Regions from separate parts of the Paenibacillus sp. QJM3NY_38 genome, predicted to be linked through region 1. Evidence: a T-box and tRNA genes for the amino acid it is inferred to sense, from the RefSeq annotation. Region 1 holds a T-box; the other holds one or more tRNA genes.

Region 1 (9,320 bases):
TTTTCCCTCTTGTCCGCGATATTCGCTTGCTGCAGTCAAACACAGAAGCATGATTTGCAGGGTGTGGCATACGATGTATCCGAAATGCTGGAAGCCCTGTAATTGAACCCATCAATCATGCAAAAGGAGGTTTCAGATGAAAATTCACCATTCAATTCCCTGGCGTGACAATCTGTATCTGTTCAACTATCGAAGCGTACATACCGAGCCGGTGGAATATTTTCATTATCATGAAGGGTTGGAGATTCTGTACATTCACGAAGGCGCCGGAAGATATATCGTCGATAATCAAACGTACTCGCTGAAGCCCGGCACTTTGGTGTTGATTAAACCTTTTCAAATTCACCATATTAAAGTCATCGTACCGCCGAATTACATTCGCAGCCTGCTGAAAATCAAAGCCTCCGTCATCGAGCGTTTCCTCACCGCACTCCCGCAGCTGACAACCGCGGTTTCACAATTGCTGGATCATCCGTGGTCCAATCAGGTGTTTCATCTGTCGTCCAAGGATTCCATATATTTAGAAAATCAGTTTCTGCAATTGCATGAAATGCTGGCCAGCGTTCCGCCCAAGGCTCAGAAGGAAGTAGTTGCCTTGTTTTTATTTCATTTCTTCACCTACTTCAATAGCCATATTTACCCGCCGGATCGTAGCGGGGGTTTCAAGTATCCTGCTCCCGCTGCTTCGATCGAGCCTGTCGGCGCCATGGTAAGGTGGATCGGCAAGCACTATCATCTATCCTTCACGATTAACGAAATGGCTGCGGAGCTTCATTTCTCTCCCAGTTATTTGTCCAAGCTGTTCAAAGAGCAGATGGGCATGACCATCATCGAATATACGAACAACAAGCGCTTGGAAGAAGCCAGAACGCTTCTTGGCTTGCCGTCTCTAACAATCGAAGACGTCAGTAAACAGACCGGATTCAACTACCCCTCGTATTTTATCGCCATGTTCAAAAAAAAGTACGGTTTGACGCCTCTTCAGTATCGAATGCAGACGAAAATATGATATTTTCAAGCAGCAATGTGGTATGGGGATTGGATTATAATTAGAGCGCTTAAACAATGATTCTGATCCTTGTTAAGTGAGGTGATGTGTTTCGCACAGAAGATTTGTAAGGCAATTCATGCGACAGTACGGGAATCGTGTCCAAAATAGCGAGGAGGTTTCATGATGATCAAGCCATCCATGAAGTTTGGCATCGTATCCTTATTTTGCTTCATGCTTGTATTTGCATTCTACCCTGGTCATATTGTAATGGCGGCAACCAAAACGGTCCCGGCCGGTGACGTCGCGACGCTGCGGAGCTACCTAGCCAGCGCGAATCCCGGTGACATCATTGAAGTATCCGGGACCTACTCGGTGTCGGATGGAACCATTGCAACCTCCCGGAACGGATCGTCAGGCAATTACATTACGATTCGCGGCACGGGCAGCGGAGCCACCTTTCATTTCACCGCATCGGCAGGCAATGCGGCTTTCCATATCAAGAACAGCTATTATAAGCTGGAGAATGTGACGATCAACTCCAACTCCAAATCAAACAAAGGCCTGCTAATTGAAGCCTCTCACGGCTACGTTACCAATGTAACGGTCAAAAATACGACGGCAGAAGCGTTCAAGATTCGGAAAAACAGCCAGTACTGGCTTGTCTCGAACAGTACCGCCCATAGCGCGGGGCAAGGCGGGAAGTTCGGCGAGGGCTTCTATGTGGGGGATGCCGATCAGAACTGGACCACACTGCCGAATCCGGATCGAAGCGGATATATTACGTTCCTGAATTGCAGCGCCATACAGACCAAAAACGACGGCTTTGATTTTAAAGAGGGGACGCATCATATCAAAGTGATCGGCAGCACGGTTGACTTTCAGAACACGGTGCCAGAGTCGACCGTGGGCAACAACGGAATATTCATGCGGGCCAATGACGTACAGATCATCAACACCACCGTCAAAAACAATGCGGCCACGGGCCAAGCGTTCAGAACAAGCAAAACCACGGCCTCGGACGGGGTGTCCTACGGAAGCAATCTGGAGCTTAAGAACGTAACCGCATCGAATATTTCGGGAGGGATGATTTACACGAACTATACTTCGAACAAATTGTATACCGACTATACCATGACCGGTGTTGCCGGAGGACTCTACGCTTCCGGCTCCAAAACAGCGACTTCTTCCAATCCGTCCTCCTTCGTGGAGATGACGTGGAGCGGCGAAGGCGGAGATACTTACAGCTTCTAGCACAAAGATATGCAGGCCACCTTATGGGTTTTCTTCAGGTGGCCTGCTGCTTCATGTTTTCCTAAGCGAATAACATAATCCTCTCTCATCTCCAATGATCGGATTTACGAAGAAAATGGGCAGATCAACAACGCTTCCCGGATCGTCTCGGCCACAATATCCGCTGCCGTTTGTCCCGAAGTAAGGCCTCTGGTGCCTTGCCCCGCCCACAATGACATATACTCCGGATTATCTTGTCGATTAGCCACATTTCGGATGTCGCGGGTCACCGTATTCTGCGTAGGAAAAGGCAGCGGCTCTATGCCGCTCTCGTCCCATTGCCGGATGAATGCATTGCGGATTCCCCTTGCAGGCCGTCCCGAGAACGCTTTGGTGATCACCGTGCTCTCTTCCGTACTCTGAAGCAGCGCTTGCTTGTAAACCTCATGCGCACCCGATTCGACCGCGGTCAGGAATCGCGTCCCCATCTGAACGCCTTGGGCTCCAAGAACAAGCGAAGCTGCGAGTCCCCGTCCATCCATCACGCCTCCGGCGGCAATAACGGGGATCTTGACGTGATCCACGATTTGCGGTACCAAGGCAAACGTTCCGATCTGGGCCCCCATCGGGTGCTCCGAAATATCAAACGTTCCACGGTGTCCGCCCGCTTCGCTGCCTTGGGCAACGACGGCATTACACCCTGCCTGCTCAGCCAGCATGGCTTCGCGGACTGTGGTAGCCATCGCAACAACCCGAAGCCTAGCCGCTTTTGCTTGCTGCATATGAGGCTCATCCAGAATCCCGAATGCCGTACTGATGACAGGCACCTTTTCTTCGATCAGAACCGCGAATTGCTGCTCGAACCAATCCGGGGTTGCTACGCGGTCCTTGCCCGCATGGGGAATGCCAAGATCATCCCGCATCCGGTTTAACTCCTGTTGAACCTCTCCGATTCGCTCATGACGATCCCGGGCACCGGGCACAAAAAGGTTGACGGCAAAAGGCTGATCCGTCCGCTTGCGGATTTCCTGAATGCTGTCGCGAATGGCAGCCGGCTCCATATAAGCTGCACCCAACGTGCCGAGTCCGCCTGCGTTGGATACGGCGGCGACCAGTTCTACTGTTGTCGGTCCCCCGGCCATCCCTGCCTGCAAGAGCGGATAACGGATTTGGAACAGCTCGCACAGCTCGGTCTGCAGTTGAATGTTTATGATATCATCTACCTCCTTTAACACTACAGATATTATCCTATTAAATGAGAGAAACTTTCAAATAAAAGAAAAACGCCAATAGGCCAACCAAAAGATTCTGGATAACCTGGTAATATGAAAGCCGCTAAGCACATGAAACGTGTTTAGCGGCTTTTTATGGGTATTTTCGTCCGGGGAGACCGTTCCCCCGATGGTTATACCGTCTTCTAGGACATTTTCACCAAGCTGTAGTTTTTCTTGCCTTTGCGAATGATGATAAAGCGGCCGCCGATCGCTTGGTCGGCTGTCACCTCGTGACCGACGTCGCTGATACGCTCGCCGTTCATCGAGATGGCGCCTTTGGTAATATCCTCACGAGCTTGCCGCTTGGAAGGCTCGATGCCCAGATCCACGAGCCAGTCCACGATATTCTTCGTTTCCGGCGTAGCTTCAAATGTCGGCATCTCCTTAAATCCCTGCTCGATCTCATCGGCCGTAAGGGATTTAATATCGCCGCTGAACAAAGCCGCCGTAATGCGCTTGGCCTGCTCCAGCATCTCTTCGCCGTGCACAAATCTCGTCATTTCTTCAGCCAGCATTTTTTGCGCTTCGCGTTTATGCGGCTCGCTCTGCACCTTTTCGGCCAATTCGTCAATTTGCTCTTTGGTCAAGAAGGTGAAGTACTTCAGGTATTTCACAACGTCGCGGTCGTCGGTGTTCGCCCAGAACTGGTAGAACTCGAACGGTGTTGTTTTGTTCGGGTCGAGCCAAATCGCGCCGCCGGCCGTTTTGCCGAATTTCGTGCCGTCGGCCTTCAGCATGAGCGGTATGGTCAGGCCGAATGCTTTTGCTTCGGGTCCTTCCTTCTTCCGGATCAGATCCAGGCCGCTTGTAATGTTGCCCCATTGGTCCGATCCGCCGATTTGCAGCTGCACGTCCTCATGCTGGTACAGATGCAGGTAGTCGACCGACTGCAGGATTTGGTATGAGAATTCCGTAAACGAAATCCCGCTGTCAAGCCGGCTCGCAACCACATCCTTCGCCAGCATCGAGTTAATGCTGAAGTTCTTGCCGTAATCGCGCAGGAATTCGATAATGTTGATTTTATGCGTCCAGTCGTAGTTGTTAACCATGCGGATTTGATTGTCACCCTCGGTTACGAAGAGCTTTTTCATTTGTCCGGTCAGCGCGTCAACGTTAGCCTGAACCTGCTCCAGCGTCTGCAGGGAACGCTCGGTTTGACGCCCGCTTGGATCCCCGATGGTGCCTGTCGCGCCCCCGATCAGAATGACCGGACGATGGCCGGCAAGCTGGAAGCGTTTGAGCATGATGAAGGGAATCAGGTGACCGATATGCATGCTGTCGCCCGTTGGGTCCACGCCGCAGTACAGCGAGATGGATTTTTCATTCGTAAGCTCCCGGAGGCCTTCGGCATCCGTCTGTTGGTTGATCGCATCGCGCCATTCCAGTTCGTCGATAATATTCACAGTGTTAACACTCCTTTTAGTTCAGTAATTTCCTTATAACGAAACGTCCAACTCGTTGAAAAACAAAAAATCGCCCCTTGTCTGTATAGACATAGGGACGATTGTTAACCGTGTTACCACCCTGATTGCACGAATGATCTGCACGCTGCCGCGCGTCATTCATGCCGCTCATTAGACGAGATATCGTTCGTCGTTTCCGCTCGGCATTACCCGAGATACTCCAGAGTGTAATTCGCCGCCTTGGTGTGTACCGGGTTCCATCATCCCCCGGCTTTCTAGAACAGGGACCAAGCTGCTACTGGGCTCTTTCAACGTATGTCGCTTATAAGATTACAGACAGTATAGTGAATTCATAAATCAATGTCAACCTGCGTTTCGGACGGAAGTTCTACTTTCCCCGGCAGCATGGGTAAACGCCATTAGGCGAGCCCCCTTGGTATCAAGTGCGGCGCATGTAAGCACGAACCGTAATGGGAGCAAAGATGGCCACGATAACCGCGGCGCCAACCAAGGATATCGTGAGATCCCAGCCCACGGTGCCAGCGTTGGTGAGATCCCGAACGGCAGTCACAAGATGCGAGATCGGATTCATATTGACGAACCACTGCAGCCAGCCCGGCATCGTATCCACCGGCACGAACGCGTTGGAGAGAAACGTGAGCGGAAACAGCACGATCATCGATATCCCCTGCACGCCGGAGGCGGATCTTGCAATCACGCCGCAAAAAGCAAAGATCCAGCTAATGGCCCATGAGCACAAAATGACGACCAACCCCGCAAGCGCAACATAACCCAAGCCGTCCTCGGGCCGGTACCCCATAATATATCCCATCGTAAAGGTAAGCACTGTCGCAATGGTATACCGAATCGTGTCTGCCAGCAGGGCACCAGCCAGCGGTGCGATGCGCGCAATCGGCAGCGATTTGAATCGGTCGAATACGCCTTTATCCATATCCTCGCGCAGCTGAACGCCTGTGACGACGGAGGTCGTAATGACGGTCTGGACGAGGATGCCGGGAATGATGACGGGCAAATAACTCGCCACGTCACCGGAGATGGCGCCCCCAAAAATATAGGTGAACATCAGCGTAAAAATAATGGGCTGGAACGTGACGTCAAACAACTGCTCGGGCGTGCGCCGGAGCTTCAGCAGCCCGCGGTAGGCCATCGTCAACGAATTTCGAATCGTCTGACCCAAACTCGTGCGGTTCTTAAGCTGACGTTCCGTCCCAGGCTGAATCATGGTGCTGCTCATACCCGTGCCACCTCCCGATCATTGGATTCATAAGACTCTTGGGCAGCGTCTTCCTTCACGCCGTGGCCTGTGATCGTCAGGAATACCTCATCCAGGGTCGGCTTCTGCACGCTCATCTCGGACAAGCCGATTCCTGCCGTTCGCAGCTCAATCAACAGGTCTGTAACAAGACCCGCATTAGCCATCGGCGCCGTGATCTTTCCGGCTTCCGGCGATACATTGGCATGGACGCCTAACACTTGTTCCACGGTATGGCGGGCGCGATCCATGTCAACCGAATCCTCGACAGTCAAATGCAGCGAGGAAGTGCCTACCGACATCTTCAATTCATCGGCCGTACCCTCGGCCACAACCCGGCCGTAATCGATAACGGCGATGCGGTCTGCCAGCTGGTCCGCCTCCTCGAGATACTGCGTGGTCAGCAATACCGTTGAACCGGTATTCACCAATCGGCGGATCGTATCCCACATCTGGGAACGCGTCCTTGGATCCAGCCCCGTCGTCGGCTCATCCAGGAAGATGAGCGGCGGCTGGGCAATCAGGCTTGCCGCCAGATCCAGCCTTCTCCGCATGCCGCCGGAGAAATTTTTTAGCGGCCGCTTCGCGGCTTCCGACAAACCGAATTCCTCGAGCAGCTCTTCCGCCTTGCGCCTTGCCTCCTTACGCCCCAAACCAAGCAAACGGGAGAATATAATCAGATTCTCCGTAGCGCTGAGCGATTCGTCCACCGACGCGTATTGGCCGGTTACCCCGATCAACTGACGGACAATCTGCGATTCCGCCTGCACGTCATGTCCGAAGATTCGGGCCGAACCCGCATCCGGTCTTAGCAAGGTCGCCAGCATCCGGATGGTGGTTGTCTTGCCTGCCCCATTCGGGCCAAGCACACCGTAGATTGTTCCGGTACGCACGCTCAGATCCACGCCATCCACGGCGCGGTTATCGCCGAATGTTTTGACCAGTCCGTAAGCCTCAACGGCCAAGTCGCCAGGTTTTGGTTCTAATTTCTTTTTGTATGCATGCTCCATTATGATTTCCTCCTCTTCGCTAATGGATGATGATTGAATCGTAGCACCCCTATTTAAACGGAATGTAAACCGGGAAAAGAATGGGCTCTTTATGAAAATGATCCCCATTCGATAAGAATTCGCGTGTTACTCCGAATGCTTCTGACGGTAAACAAAAAAAAGCGACAGCACAGAAACACCTTCTGCACTGCCACTTTATTCTTTATCTAAACGGGAAACCTCTCCGCCAACAATCTGCCGCTGACTCGCATCTTCTTCGTCAACAGCTAAGCCTTCGGCCACTTATACAAGCGTGATTAAAGGTCTTCCCCATCCTGATCCATCGTATATTTCAACTGCATGATGATATTCTGTTCGTGATCTCCAAACTGGCGACCGAACAGATTCAGCCCTCCTTGATTGACGGCATCGGGCTTAATGCCGATACGCAGCCGCAATTTGGGACTCTCGGAAAGATTCAGCTCAGCCAATGTAACACCCGACACTTTCTCCATATCCAGCGTCGTCTTCTCATGATCGACCCGCCAAGTCTTGAGAAACCCGTACTGCGTTGCCCAATCATACCACCAATTCGGGTTCAGCTTGCCGCGCCGATCTCCGAAATCCCCGGGGCTTGTCCACATACCGATTTCAACGCCATTGACCCACACGGAAATATTCGAAGGCCAGTTATGATCATAATTGGGCGCCTCGGAACACATCTCCATGGACAATTCAAGCGATTCGATGCGGGCTCCGGCCGGAATATCCATCGGCATCAAATATTCCAAATATCCCTTGCGCAGCCAGATGATCTGGGCATTAACATGCTTGGGATGGTAAAAGCTCGCCGGCTCGTCTTCCTTTATGATATATCCGTCGGCATTCGCCATTCCGCATGTCGGCGATACTTCGCAATCGCTGTAATGGCCAATCGGCATCTCTACTTCATAGACATGCGTTACTCCTTTGGGTACCGAATTCCTCAAATTCAACGCAATATGAATATCATCATAATTCCGGCTGCAGACCTTCATGGCCCCACGTGACGCCGGAAGCAATTCCGTATTAATTAACTCAGCCGCTTCCAACACTTTGATATTGCTCGCTACCGTCGAAACGGGGAGTTTGAGCTTCTCGGCGATTTCAATGATATTCAAGTTCTTGGAATTCAAGAGCCTTAGAATATCAACCCGAGAACGTGTTGACAAGGCATGGGCTACCGTGACCAATCTTTCCGGGTCGTTAAAACCAAGTTCCAGCACAAATCTGCTCTCCTTTAAACATATTCATTACAATAATTTTACTTCTTAATGAAATGAAAAACAATCACACTGGAAAGGCTTACACCAGCCATTTTACTGCCTCTTGCCATACGGCATCATATAGCCGGACATAGCAAACCATGACTTTCATAGCCAGAAATGGCCTCCGGGAGAACCGGAAGCCATCCATGATCAAGCTAACAACTCTTTATTTATCGGCCCACTATGCCATCGGCTGTGTCCTAATTCGCAGGCTTGATGTCAATAAAGTCGATTTCTCCGTATCCCTCACCTTTTGAAAAACGTATCGTGTTCACGCCGGCCTTCAACTGAATCCGCGCCGTGGACAGTCCCCAGTTCTCCCATCCTTTATTCGTGATATGGAACTTGCTCGCCGTACCGGCATTTACGCTGAGCATGAGATGGGACCAATTCCCCCCGGCTGTCCCGTTCGCCGTGCGGGCGAGCAGAATGTATTCGCCTGCCGACGCGGCATGAACCGTGAATTCCACATAACTCTCCGGCGTATCGATATGCCCGGCCTTCATGCCTCCCGAGCCGTTAGGGCTCTGAGATGCATAGGCGATACCGCCGAATGTCCCTTCCTCACCTTCGTAACGGATATGCGCTGCTTCGCCGGAAGGCAATGTTATCGGGGCATTCGGATTCACCGGGACGCCGAGATTTGGCGTGTTGTCGGCATGCCACGTGAATTTCTGCATTCGAACCTCGCGGTTCCACCCGGCATTATTGTATTTGGCGACATGATAGAGTATCCAGTCCTCCGTACCGTCGGGCGACTTGGTGAACGAATGATGACCCGGTCCGTACAAACCGTTACCGGACTTGAATATAGGCTGGCTGCGTTTGCTCCATGATGCCGGATTCAGCAGAT
Region 2 (9,320 bases), 850 kb from region 1:
GGTACGCGAGCTGGGTTCAGAACGTCGTGAGACAGTTCGGTCCCTATCTGTCGTGGGCGTAGGAAATTTGAGAGGAGCTGTCCTTAGTACGAGAGGACCGGGATGGACGTACCGCTGGTGCACCAGTTGTTCCGCCAGGAGCATGGCTGGGTAGCTACGTACGGACGGGATAAGCGCTGAAAGCATCTAAGCGTGAAGCCCCCCTCAAGATGAGATTTCCCAATTAGTAAGACCCCTTGAAGACGACGAGGTAGATAGGTTGGAGGTGGAAGTGCAGCAATGCATGGAGCTGACCAATACTAATCGGTCGAGGGCTTATCCAAAATCACCCCAAAAAGTGAAGCGAAGCTTTGAAGCAACGCCGAATACTTTCCGGGGACCCCGATACCACATCGGGTGAATGCTACGAATTCTAATGTGCTGCAAAGATCGTTTCGTATCTAGTTTTCAGGTGATCAATCACTTGAATTGAATATTGTTCCCTGATAGCTCAGTTGGTAGAGCACTCGACTGTTAATCGAGTTGTCACAGGTTCGAGTCCTGTTCGGGGAGCCATTTATGGAGAGGTGTCCGAGTTGGCCGAAGGAGCACGATTGGAAATCGTGTAGGCGCCAAAAGCGTCTCGAGGGTTCGAATCCCTCTCTCTCCGCCACTATTATTTTAAGCAAGGCCCGTTGGTCAAGGGGTTAAGACACCTCCCTTTCACGGAGGTAACAGGGGTTCGAATCCCCTACGGGTCACCACTTTCTTAATTGCATCAGGGGATGAGAATCCCGTCGGTTCGTCGGAGGATAACTTCGTAAGCATTGACTTCGCAGTCTCGAACGAAGTGAGAGTATCCCCTACGGGTCACCACTTTCTTTAAAAAAACACTTGCTTCTTATATCAGATTTTGATATGATAAAAGTCGCTTTGTTACGGAGGCTTAGCTCAGCTGGGAGAGCATCTGCCTTACAAGCAGAGGGTCGGGGGTTCGATCCCCTCAGCCTCCACCATTTATACACCTTTATAATGACGCGGGGTGGAGCAGTTCGGTAGCTCGTCGGGCTCATAACCCGAAGGTCGTAGGTTCAAATCCTGCCCCCGCAACCAATTTATATCGCAATAGCGATAATGCCTCGTGGAACTGTGGTGTAGAGGCCTAACATGCCTGCCTGTCACGCAGGAGATCGCGGGTTCGAATCCCGTCAGTTCCGCCATTCTTTACAACTTTGGGATGAGATGAGTATCCGATATGGGTTCCGTCAAAGTTCGCGAAGAGCTTTAAGGCTCGGTAGCTCAGTCGGTAGAGCAGAGGACTGAAAATCCTCGTGTCGGCGGTTCGATTCCGTCCCGAGCCACCATGTACGTTTTATAACTTTATATGCCGGTGTAGCTCAATTGGTAGAGCAACTGACTTGTAATCAGTAGGTTGGGGGTTCAAGTCCTCTCGCCGGCACCATTCTGGAGGATTAGTGAAGTGGCTAAACACGGCAGACTGTAAATCTGCTCTCTTCGAGTTCGGTGGTTCGAATCCATCATCCTCCACCAGTTTTTAGGGGCATAGTTTAAAGGTAGAACAGCGGTCTCCAAAACCGTTAGTGTGGGTTCAATTCCTGCTGCCCCTGCCAATCGTATCACAGTGTTTCAATATGGCGGTCGTGGCGAAGTGGTTAACGCACCGGATTGTGGCTCCGGCACTCGGGGGTTCAATTCCCCTCGATCGCCCCATATTACAAAATCATATTGGGGATTAGCCAAGCGGTAAGGCAACGGACTTTGACTCCGTCATGCATAGGTTCGAATCCTATATCCCCAGCCATTGATTTTTATGTTTGCGGACGTGGCTCAGCGGTAGAGCATCGCCTTGCCAAGGCGAGGGTCGCGGGTTCGATTCCCGTCGTCCGCTCCATTTTTATTTCTGGCGCCATAGCCAAGTGGTAAGGCACAGCTCTGCAAAAGCTTTATCCCCAGTTCGAATCTGGGTGGCGCCTCCATTACAAACTTATGTGCCCTTAGCTCAGCTGGATAGAGCGTTTGACTACGAATCAAAAGGTCAGGAGTTCGAATCTCTTAGGGCACGCCATAATGTAAGCCGGTGTGGCGGAATTGGCAGACGCGCGCGACTCAAAATCGTGAGGGAAACCGTGGGGGTTCGAGTCCCTTCACCGGCATCATCCAAAAGGAATGTAGACGTTAAACGTCTGCATTCCTTTTTTTGTTGCATCTACATCGATGGCTTCTTCGTGATTTTAATATTAGACTCCATTCTTCTTGTTACCTCTCCAGTAATCGCGAGGGCTTTTCTATCACCTTCGGAGCTTCCTCGAGCTACACTCCTAAAAACTAAACTATCATTAGAAACCACGTTCTTTATAGGTAAAACAAAGATTATCCAGATGAACTCATCTACACAGGCTAACCCATCGAATCATCGATCCAGTGCAGGGTTGGACGTAGGTCTGTAGAAGGCCCCGCCTTAGGTCTAGGTCCAAAAACCGTCCCCAGGCCGTTTTAGCGAAACTCGAAATTACCTAGAATAGAGTCATAAGGTTGAACAAAAGAAACAACGATCAAACAACAGAAAGGCGGTGTATAAATGAGAAATTCAAAAGGAAATGGAATGAGTATCCTGTTGATTGGTGTAGGGATCTTGGTTCTCCTTGGAGTATTCGGTCCTCTGCTTGGATGGTTGTTCAGTCTTCTAATTCCAATCCTGATGGTCGCTTTGGGATACTACGGGATCCGGAGAGGTAACACCTTGATGGGATGGGTTATTCTCGGTATCGGTGTGATCTGGTTGATGGGTAAACTGTCTTGGCTGATCGGTCCGATCTTTGGAGTTATCTTGATCATTTACGGGGTGTCCCGGTTGAAGAATGGTAGACCCCGTTATTGATAATAACCACTACATTAAATAACATGCATGAACAACAGATCATGATAGATGAGGAGGGCTAAGCCAATATGAGTGTTTTCCGGCGGATAAGAGACATAACCGTAGCAACATTGAATGAAAAGCTCGAGCAGAGCCAGGATCCGGTTCGATTGATCGACCAGTTCCTACATTCAACCAGACAGGACATTGCTGAGGCTGAGAAGCTGCAGCAGCAATGCCAAGTACATTCCAGACAGCTGAAGCAGCAGGTGGATCAAGCCGAATCCATGCGATATAAACGCGAAGAGCAGGCACTGCTTGCACTGAAGGCCGGCGAAGAACATCTTGCCAAGCTGGCATTGCAGGAGAAATTGATCTACGAGGAAAAGATCGAGCAGTATCAAGGCCTGTTGTCCTCAAGCCTGGAGTCGCTAAAAGAAATCGAGGAGCAGCTCGGCGAGCTGCGGATGGAATATCAGACGGTATACAGCAAACGTCAATATTATGTTGCCCGAGTGGAAACCCTTCGTCTTCAGCAGAAAATGAATGAACGTACGGGCTCCTACGGCGGCGGTCATGACGTACCGAAGATGTTCAATCGCCTCGAAGACCGTATCAGCGACTGGGAACTGGAAGCCAGAAGTCTTCGCGATTTACGCCGCATGGGGCAGGAATACATGGAACAGGCTGGTGAATCGGTCTCCACTGTATTAGAAAAAGAACTTGCCCGCCTGAAGCAAAAGCTGAATAACAGCGGAAAGGAGTAACCATGACTAGATTGTACCGTTCCACCCGAGACAAAATGTTCACAGGGTTGATCGGCGGTATATCCGATCATTTCGGAGTCGAATCTACCCTACTTAGAATCATATTTGTAGTCAGTATCTTTTTTACAGGCGGTACAACGCTGTTGATCTATCTGATTGCATCCCTTGTAGTACCTAAGGAGCCGTATTATCACGATCCGTATGGTCCACAGGGCAGACATGGCGGCGGATACCGTTACAACGATCATCCGGGCCCTGGACCAGGCTACAACAGCTATAATGATTCTTATGGACGTCAAGGCTATCCTAATGAGCATAGTAGCTTTGGTCCCAAATATGACCGTCCCAATGGTGCAAGAAACAACGCGTCAACGGATTCCGATCTGGATGCGATGATGAAGGATATTGAAAGAAAAGCAATGCAAAAAGAAATCGAAGAATTGAAGAAAAAACTTTCGAACTATGAGAAGGGAGATAAATAACATGGGAGTATTTAAAAGAATTAAGGATATGACGAAAGCATCGGTGAATGAACTGCTGGATAAAGTAGAGGATCCGATCGTAATGTTGAACCAGTACCTGCGCGACATGGAGGCAGAAATTCATGAAGCAGAGGTAACGGTTGCGAAGCAAATGGCTAATGAGCGTCGTATGAAGCAGCGCGTCGATGAGGCTGTGAAGATGGCGGCACAACGTGAAGCTCAAGCTGAATTGGCTCTGAAGAATGGTCAAGAAGAAGTGGCTCGCAAGCTGCTTGAAGAAAAAATCTATTTCGATCAAAAAGAAACCGAGTACGTGGAATTGCACCTGCAATCCGAGACTCAAGCAAAAGAACTTGTAGCTCAGCTGCATGAAATGAAAGACGAGTTCTACAAAATGCGCAACAAGCGCAATGAGCTTGTAGCCCGCGCTCAAATGGCTAAAGCGAAGAAGCAAATGTCTCAAGTGAGCAGCCTGCACACAATCGAAAGCGGTAGTGCTTCGATGGGCTTCCATCGCATGGAGGAAAAAATCATGCAAATGGAAGCAGAAGCTGATGTGCTTCGCGCCCCATACCGTCCTAACAATGCAGTATACACAAGCCCCGTGGACGCTGAGAAGCAATTGAAGGTGGATGAGCAGCTGCAAGCTTTGAAAAACAAAATGGGGAATTCTTCGAAGTCCGAGTAATTCCTTAGCAAGTCAGCAAAATAAGATTAAACCGTATTCGAACACCATGTTCATATGATATGCTATACGAATGAGATTGTCGTATAGTACAGGCAAAGCCATACAGTGGGGAACGTCTCACTGATATGGCTTTTCCGAGCTTATATCTTGGTCATCAAGGAGGTGCGACATGGACAGAAACCGCTGGATAGCAGTTGGTTTAATCAGCTTGGGTTTTATTATGCTTTTCGGCCGGTGGTTTGGTTTCTTCACCATTGTCGCCCTGTTACTCATGTTTGCAGGTGTCCTTCAGATCAAACATGGACATGTGAAGAAGGGATACATTCTGCTCGGAGTAGGTGCCGTACTGCTGCTGCTGGAGCATCTCATGTTGATTATCGGCATCAGCTTGATATCGCTAGGTATTTTTTATGGCAAGTCCAAACGAGCTCATACCACGACGAAGTACATTCAGAAGCAGAACTTTATGTCCAACTTTGATTGGGACCGGGCTCCGTGGGTGATGCGCAGTCTGAGTGTGTGGCATGTGCTGGGAGAGGCGGATGTGGATCTGTCCCTGGCCCTTCCGGAGGAACGCCAAACGGTCCTGATGTTCCATGGAATGCTGGGGGATATTGATCTGATGATCCCGGACTATTATGGGGTGGAGATCGAAGCATCCATCCTGTTTGGCTCCATTCATATGGACGACCGGAAGGAAACCGGCATATTAAACCGCGTGCGGTATAAATCACCCAATTATGAGACCAGTGAATATAAAGTAAAATTTATTGTTTCTTATTTAGGCGGAGATTTGAATATAAGAATGACATAATAAACGTAAGTTTTGTGTAAACCATTCAGGAGGGTTGCCCCGTGGAAACGGAAAAGAAAGCAAATATGATTACCCGAAGTATGCGTGAGGGGACCCTTCTGGGATTGGTTGTCATGCTCGTTGTCCTATATTTATTATATACATATGGTTATCTTCAACCGTTTGAGACGTGGAAGAACCGGATCGAAGCCGGCATTACCATCGTATTGCTGCCGATTGGGCTGGGAGCGATCTATGGCTTCTTCCAGGGATACCGGGTAAAACGACGGGTCGATCTTGTGAGGGAAACGCTGGTGAACTGGGAAAAAGGCAGCCTTACGGACGTAATGCCGGACATCGGCGAAGACGAAGTGGGCCGGCTTGGAGAACAGCTGGTGAAGATCAGCAAACGCTGGGAGGATCAGGTGTCTTCCTTGCAGCGGTTATCTACGAACAATGCCCAGCTTGCCGAGCAGGCCAGGGTTACGGCGATTGTGGAAGAGAGGCAGCGTCTGGCGCGCGAGCTCCATGACGCGGTTTCTCAGCAGCTGTTTGCCATCTCGATGACGGCAACCGCTGTGGGCAGGACGCTGGATAAGGATTTTGACAAAGCGCAGCGCCAGGTGGCTCTGATCGAGGAAATGTCGGCTGTGGCCCAGTCCGAGATGAGGGCGCTTCTTCTTCATCTACGGCCGGTTTATCTCGAAGGAAAGGCACTTGAGCAGGGGCTGCGTGAACTGATTAAGGAACTGCGAATCAAAGTACCTATGGAAATTACGTTTGAAATGGACGATGACATACATTTGCTCAAAGGGATCGAAAATCATCTGTTCCGGATTATCCAGGAAGCCATGTCGAACACCCTCAGACACTCGAAAGCAGAGAAAATGGATATCCGTATTCACCGCAGGCAGAACACCGTTCGGGTGATGCTGCGGGACGATGGGATCGGATTTGAATTGGATGACAAGAAACAGACTTCCTACGGTCTATCGACGATGCAGGAACGGGTGACGGAGATCGGGGGCTCGGTACAATTCATAACAGCACCGGGTAAAGGGACTCGAATTGAGATCGTTGTGCCACTCATAAACGAAGAACGCAAACGGGGGGATGTAGATGGAAACGCCGATTAAGGTGCTGCTGGTGGATGATCATGAGATGGTCCGGATCGGTTTAGCGGCTGTGCTTGGTACAGAGGACGGCATCGAGGTGGTTGGTGAAGCGGGCAGCGGCGAGGAAGGGATACGCTTAGCGCAGGAATATCATCCTGATGTGGTGCTGATGGACTTGGTGATGGACGGAATGGATGGAATCGAGACGACGCGCCAATTGATGAATCAGTTTCCAAATCTTAAGGTCATTGTACTGACCAGCTATCTGGACGATGAGAAGATGTATCCGGTTATTGAAGCAGGTGCGTTCAGTTATTTATTGAAGACATCCCGTGCTTCTGAAGTAGCTGATGCTATACGTGCAGCCGCACGCGGGCAGTCGGTGCTGGAGTCGCAGGTTGCCTCCAAGATGATGAATCGATTCCGGCATCCGCAAAATGAAGCTCCGGCGCATAACGACCTTACGGACCGGGAAATGGAAGTGCTGCGACTGGTGGCGCAGGGCAAGTCGAATCAGGATATTGCTGATGATTTGATTATAGGCATCAAAACCGTGAAGTTTCATGTAACGAATATTTTAGGCAAGCTGGGGGTAGAGGATCGAACCCAGGCTGCCATCTACGCTTATAAAAATGGGCTGGCTGAGTAAGAAATGCCGGCTCTTTTTTATGCGATGGTCGTGACATAAACATATCAAGATGCTGAGTTGTTGAACATGGTACGAAAGCAGATCCATGATGCGATGCGTGAGTTATAAACATATCCATGTAAACAAAGAGAGACAGACTTAAAGACTCCCGGCGGGAGCTTTTTTTTATTTATTGACAGGGAAGAAGGAATCTCTACATACAGCCCGATGGAGGATCTTTTTAAAAAGCGAGGTATAAATCCGTGGTGCCAAGGCCATCCTTTTACTAGATTGATAGATTCGGACGGGGAGGCGTGACTGACCATGCGGAAGATGCGTATACAGATCATTGTGATGATGTTGTTGCTGTGCGGGGCAGCAGGTATGATGGCGGGTTTTGCGGGAACAGCGGACAGCAATCGAAACGAATCCGCTCCGCATGCAGGGGAAGCGTCAACTTCAGCTTCGGGCGGAACGGGAGAAGCAGGTGTCAATGGAACAACTGGAGCCGGGGGGACTGCAGGAAGCGATCTAACGCTTCTGGCAGCGCTTGGGGAAGAGCATATGGAGCCTTCGGCAATCCTCACGGTAAAAATTCAAGGTGAAATGATAAATTCCATACCCAAGGATCAAGCTAAGACAACAGCTGAGCAGCTGGCTCGTACAATGGGGCTCTCCGGGATTACGACGTCCCAGCTTCAGGGAAATGAGGTATTCCAAGCAGAAGGCGTGCTCTCCGGTGTATCGCTGCATCTGGACTGGGCTTTCACGAAGGAGGGTCATAGTTATGTCAGAGCCATGCTTGTAGGAGAAGCGGGTGGACAGTCCCGGGAAATGATGACCCTACAGCAGCAGATTCAAGAGATGATGAAGCAAGCAGGCATACCGAACTCCTGGAATGCGTCCATTCAAGGATATGCAACGGAGACGGCTAGCGTTGATGGAACGATGGCTCAGGTAGAAGAGGCTGTAGCCCAAAAACTCTCGCTTCGCCCCGTTGAGGATTATGCAGATGACACAACACAAAGCCGTTCATATGAGGTTCCTTCACTGGGTGCTTTTGTGATGAGTGGCGACACGCCGATTCATATGCAGATCGCGGTGCATGAAGATTCGATGAAGAAAAGTAGTAGAATAACGATCGGATTTCCTGTCATTACAATAGAATATTGAAAATGATTTCTGAAACTCGGATGAAAAAATGCGGAATGAGATAGCATACTTGAAATGAATATGCTAAAATGTCATCACATCGAGTTAAGTGCCGATGCATAAAAATACACTATAATTCATAGAAAGAATGAGGAGCCATGGCTGAAAATCAAAATCTAGATACAATGAAGACACCGGGAGCTGTATTTTTCATCTTTGGAGCGACTGGTGATTTGGCAAGACGTAAGTTGTTTCCGGCGATCTACAGTCTTTATCGTGAAGGAAAACTGGATGAGGATTTTGCGGTAATCGGCGTGGCGCGGCGTCCGCGCACCCAGGAAGAGTTTCGGGAGGACGTGTATCGTTCAATTCAGGAATTCTGCCGATATAGTTCGGAACAGGATAGTGAATGGAATGCATTTGCACAACATTTTGAATATAAATCTTTAGATATTAACAATATTGACGGTTTCCGTGAGCTTCGCGAACAAACGGAGCAATTGGAAACAAAATTTAATATACCGGGCAACCGCTTGTTCTATCTGGCGCTTGCACCGGAATTGTTCGGCAGCGTATCGTTTAACCTGATGAAGGGCGGTATGCTCGACGGAGAAGGCTGGAACCGTCTTGTGATCGAGAAGCCATTCGGCTACGATCTGGAGTCGGCTGCCAAGCTGAACGAAGAGATCCGTAAAGTGTTCAAGGAAGAAGAGATCTACCGGATTGACCATTATCTGGGTAAAGAAATGGTACAGAACATCGAAGTTATACGTTTTGCGAATGCTTTCTTCGAGCCATTGTGGAACAACAAGCATATCGCCAACATCCAAATCACGCT

The links. The T-box of region 1 lies ahead of tyrS (tyrosine--tRNA ligase). A T-box ahead of a tRNA ligase gene usually reads a tRNA of that ligase, here a tRNA-Tyr.
Region 2: it encodes a tRNA-Tyr, which carries the amino acid that the T-box ahead of tyrS (tyrosine--tRNA ligase) is inferred to sense. The anticodon was not compared.

What each region holds. Positions count from the first base shown of each region.
Region 1 is NZ_CM149665.1:5,387,804-5,397,123, forward strand. Features, by position in the region: gene AC0VZ8_RS24850 (helix-turn-helix transcriptional regulator) at 137-1,009, shown strand; gene AC0VZ8_RS24855 (hypothetical protein) at 1,172-2,242, shown strand; gene AC0VZ8_RS24860 (NAD(P)H-dependent flavin oxidoreductase) at 2,347-3,432, opposite strand; gene tyrS (tyrosine--tRNA ligase) at 3,639-4,898, opposite strand; T-box leader at 4,989-5,219, opposite strand; gene tetB(58) (tetracycline efflux ABC transporter Tet(58) subunit B) at 5,338-6,153, opposite strand; gene tetA(58) (tetracycline efflux ABC transporter Tet(58) subunit A) at 6,150-7,181, opposite strand; gene AC0VZ8_RS24880 (ArsR/SmtB family transcription factor) at 7,478-8,425, opposite strand; gene AC0VZ8_RS24885 (family 43 glycosylhydrolase) at 8,668-9,320, opposite strand, start outside.
Region 2 is NZ_CM149665.1:6,239,198-6,248,517, reverse strand. Features, by position in the region: rRNA gene AC0VZ8_RS29070 (23S ribosomal RNA) at 1-323, shown strand, start outside; tRNA gene AC0VZ8_RS29065 (tRNA-Asn) at 480-555, shown strand; tRNA gene AC0VZ8_RS29060 (tRNA-Ser) at 561-652, shown strand; tRNA gene AC0VZ8_RS29055 (tRNA-Glu) at 669-743, shown strand; tRNA gene AC0VZ8_RS29050 (tRNA-Val) at 920-995, shown strand; tRNA gene AC0VZ8_RS29045 (tRNA-Met) at 1,016-1,092, shown strand; tRNA gene AC0VZ8_RS29040 (tRNA-Asp) at 1,123-1,199, shown strand; tRNA gene AC0VZ8_RS29035 (tRNA-Phe) at 1,268-1,343, shown strand; tRNA gene AC0VZ8_RS29030 (tRNA-Thr) at 1,366-1,441, shown strand; tRNA gene AC0VZ8_RS29025 (tRNA-Tyr) at 1,446-1,530, shown strand; tRNA gene AC0VZ8_RS29020 (tRNA-Trp) at 1,537-1,610, shown strand; tRNA gene AC0VZ8_RS29015 (tRNA-His) at 1,635-1,710, shown strand; tRNA gene AC0VZ8_RS29010 (tRNA-Gln) at 1,727-1,801, shown strand; tRNA gene AC0VZ8_RS29005 (tRNA-Gly) at 1,817-1,891, shown strand; tRNA gene AC0VZ8_RS29000 (tRNA-Cys) at 1,903-1,976, shown strand; tRNA gene AC0VZ8_RS28995 (tRNA-Arg) at 1,989-2,065, shown strand; tRNA gene AC0VZ8_RS28990 (tRNA-Leu) at 2,074-2,153, shown strand; gene AC0VZ8_RS28985 (hypothetical protein) at 2,579-2,878, shown strand; gene AC0VZ8_RS28980 (PspA/IM30 family protein) at 2,947-3,624, shown strand; gene AC0VZ8_RS28975 (PspC domain-containing protein) at 3,627-4,106, shown strand; gene AC0VZ8_RS28970 (PspA/IM30 family protein) at 4,108-4,794, shown strand; gene liaF (cell wall-active antibiotics response protein LiaF) at 4,964-5,608, shown strand; gene AC0VZ8_RS28960 (sensor histidine kinase) at 5,650-6,723, shown strand; gene AC0VZ8_RS28955 (response regulator) at 6,707-7,351, shown strand; gene AC0VZ8_RS28950 (YwmB family TATA-box binding protein) at 7,655-8,503, shown strand; gene zwf (glucose-6-phosphate dehydrogenase) at 8,641-9,320, shown strand, end outside.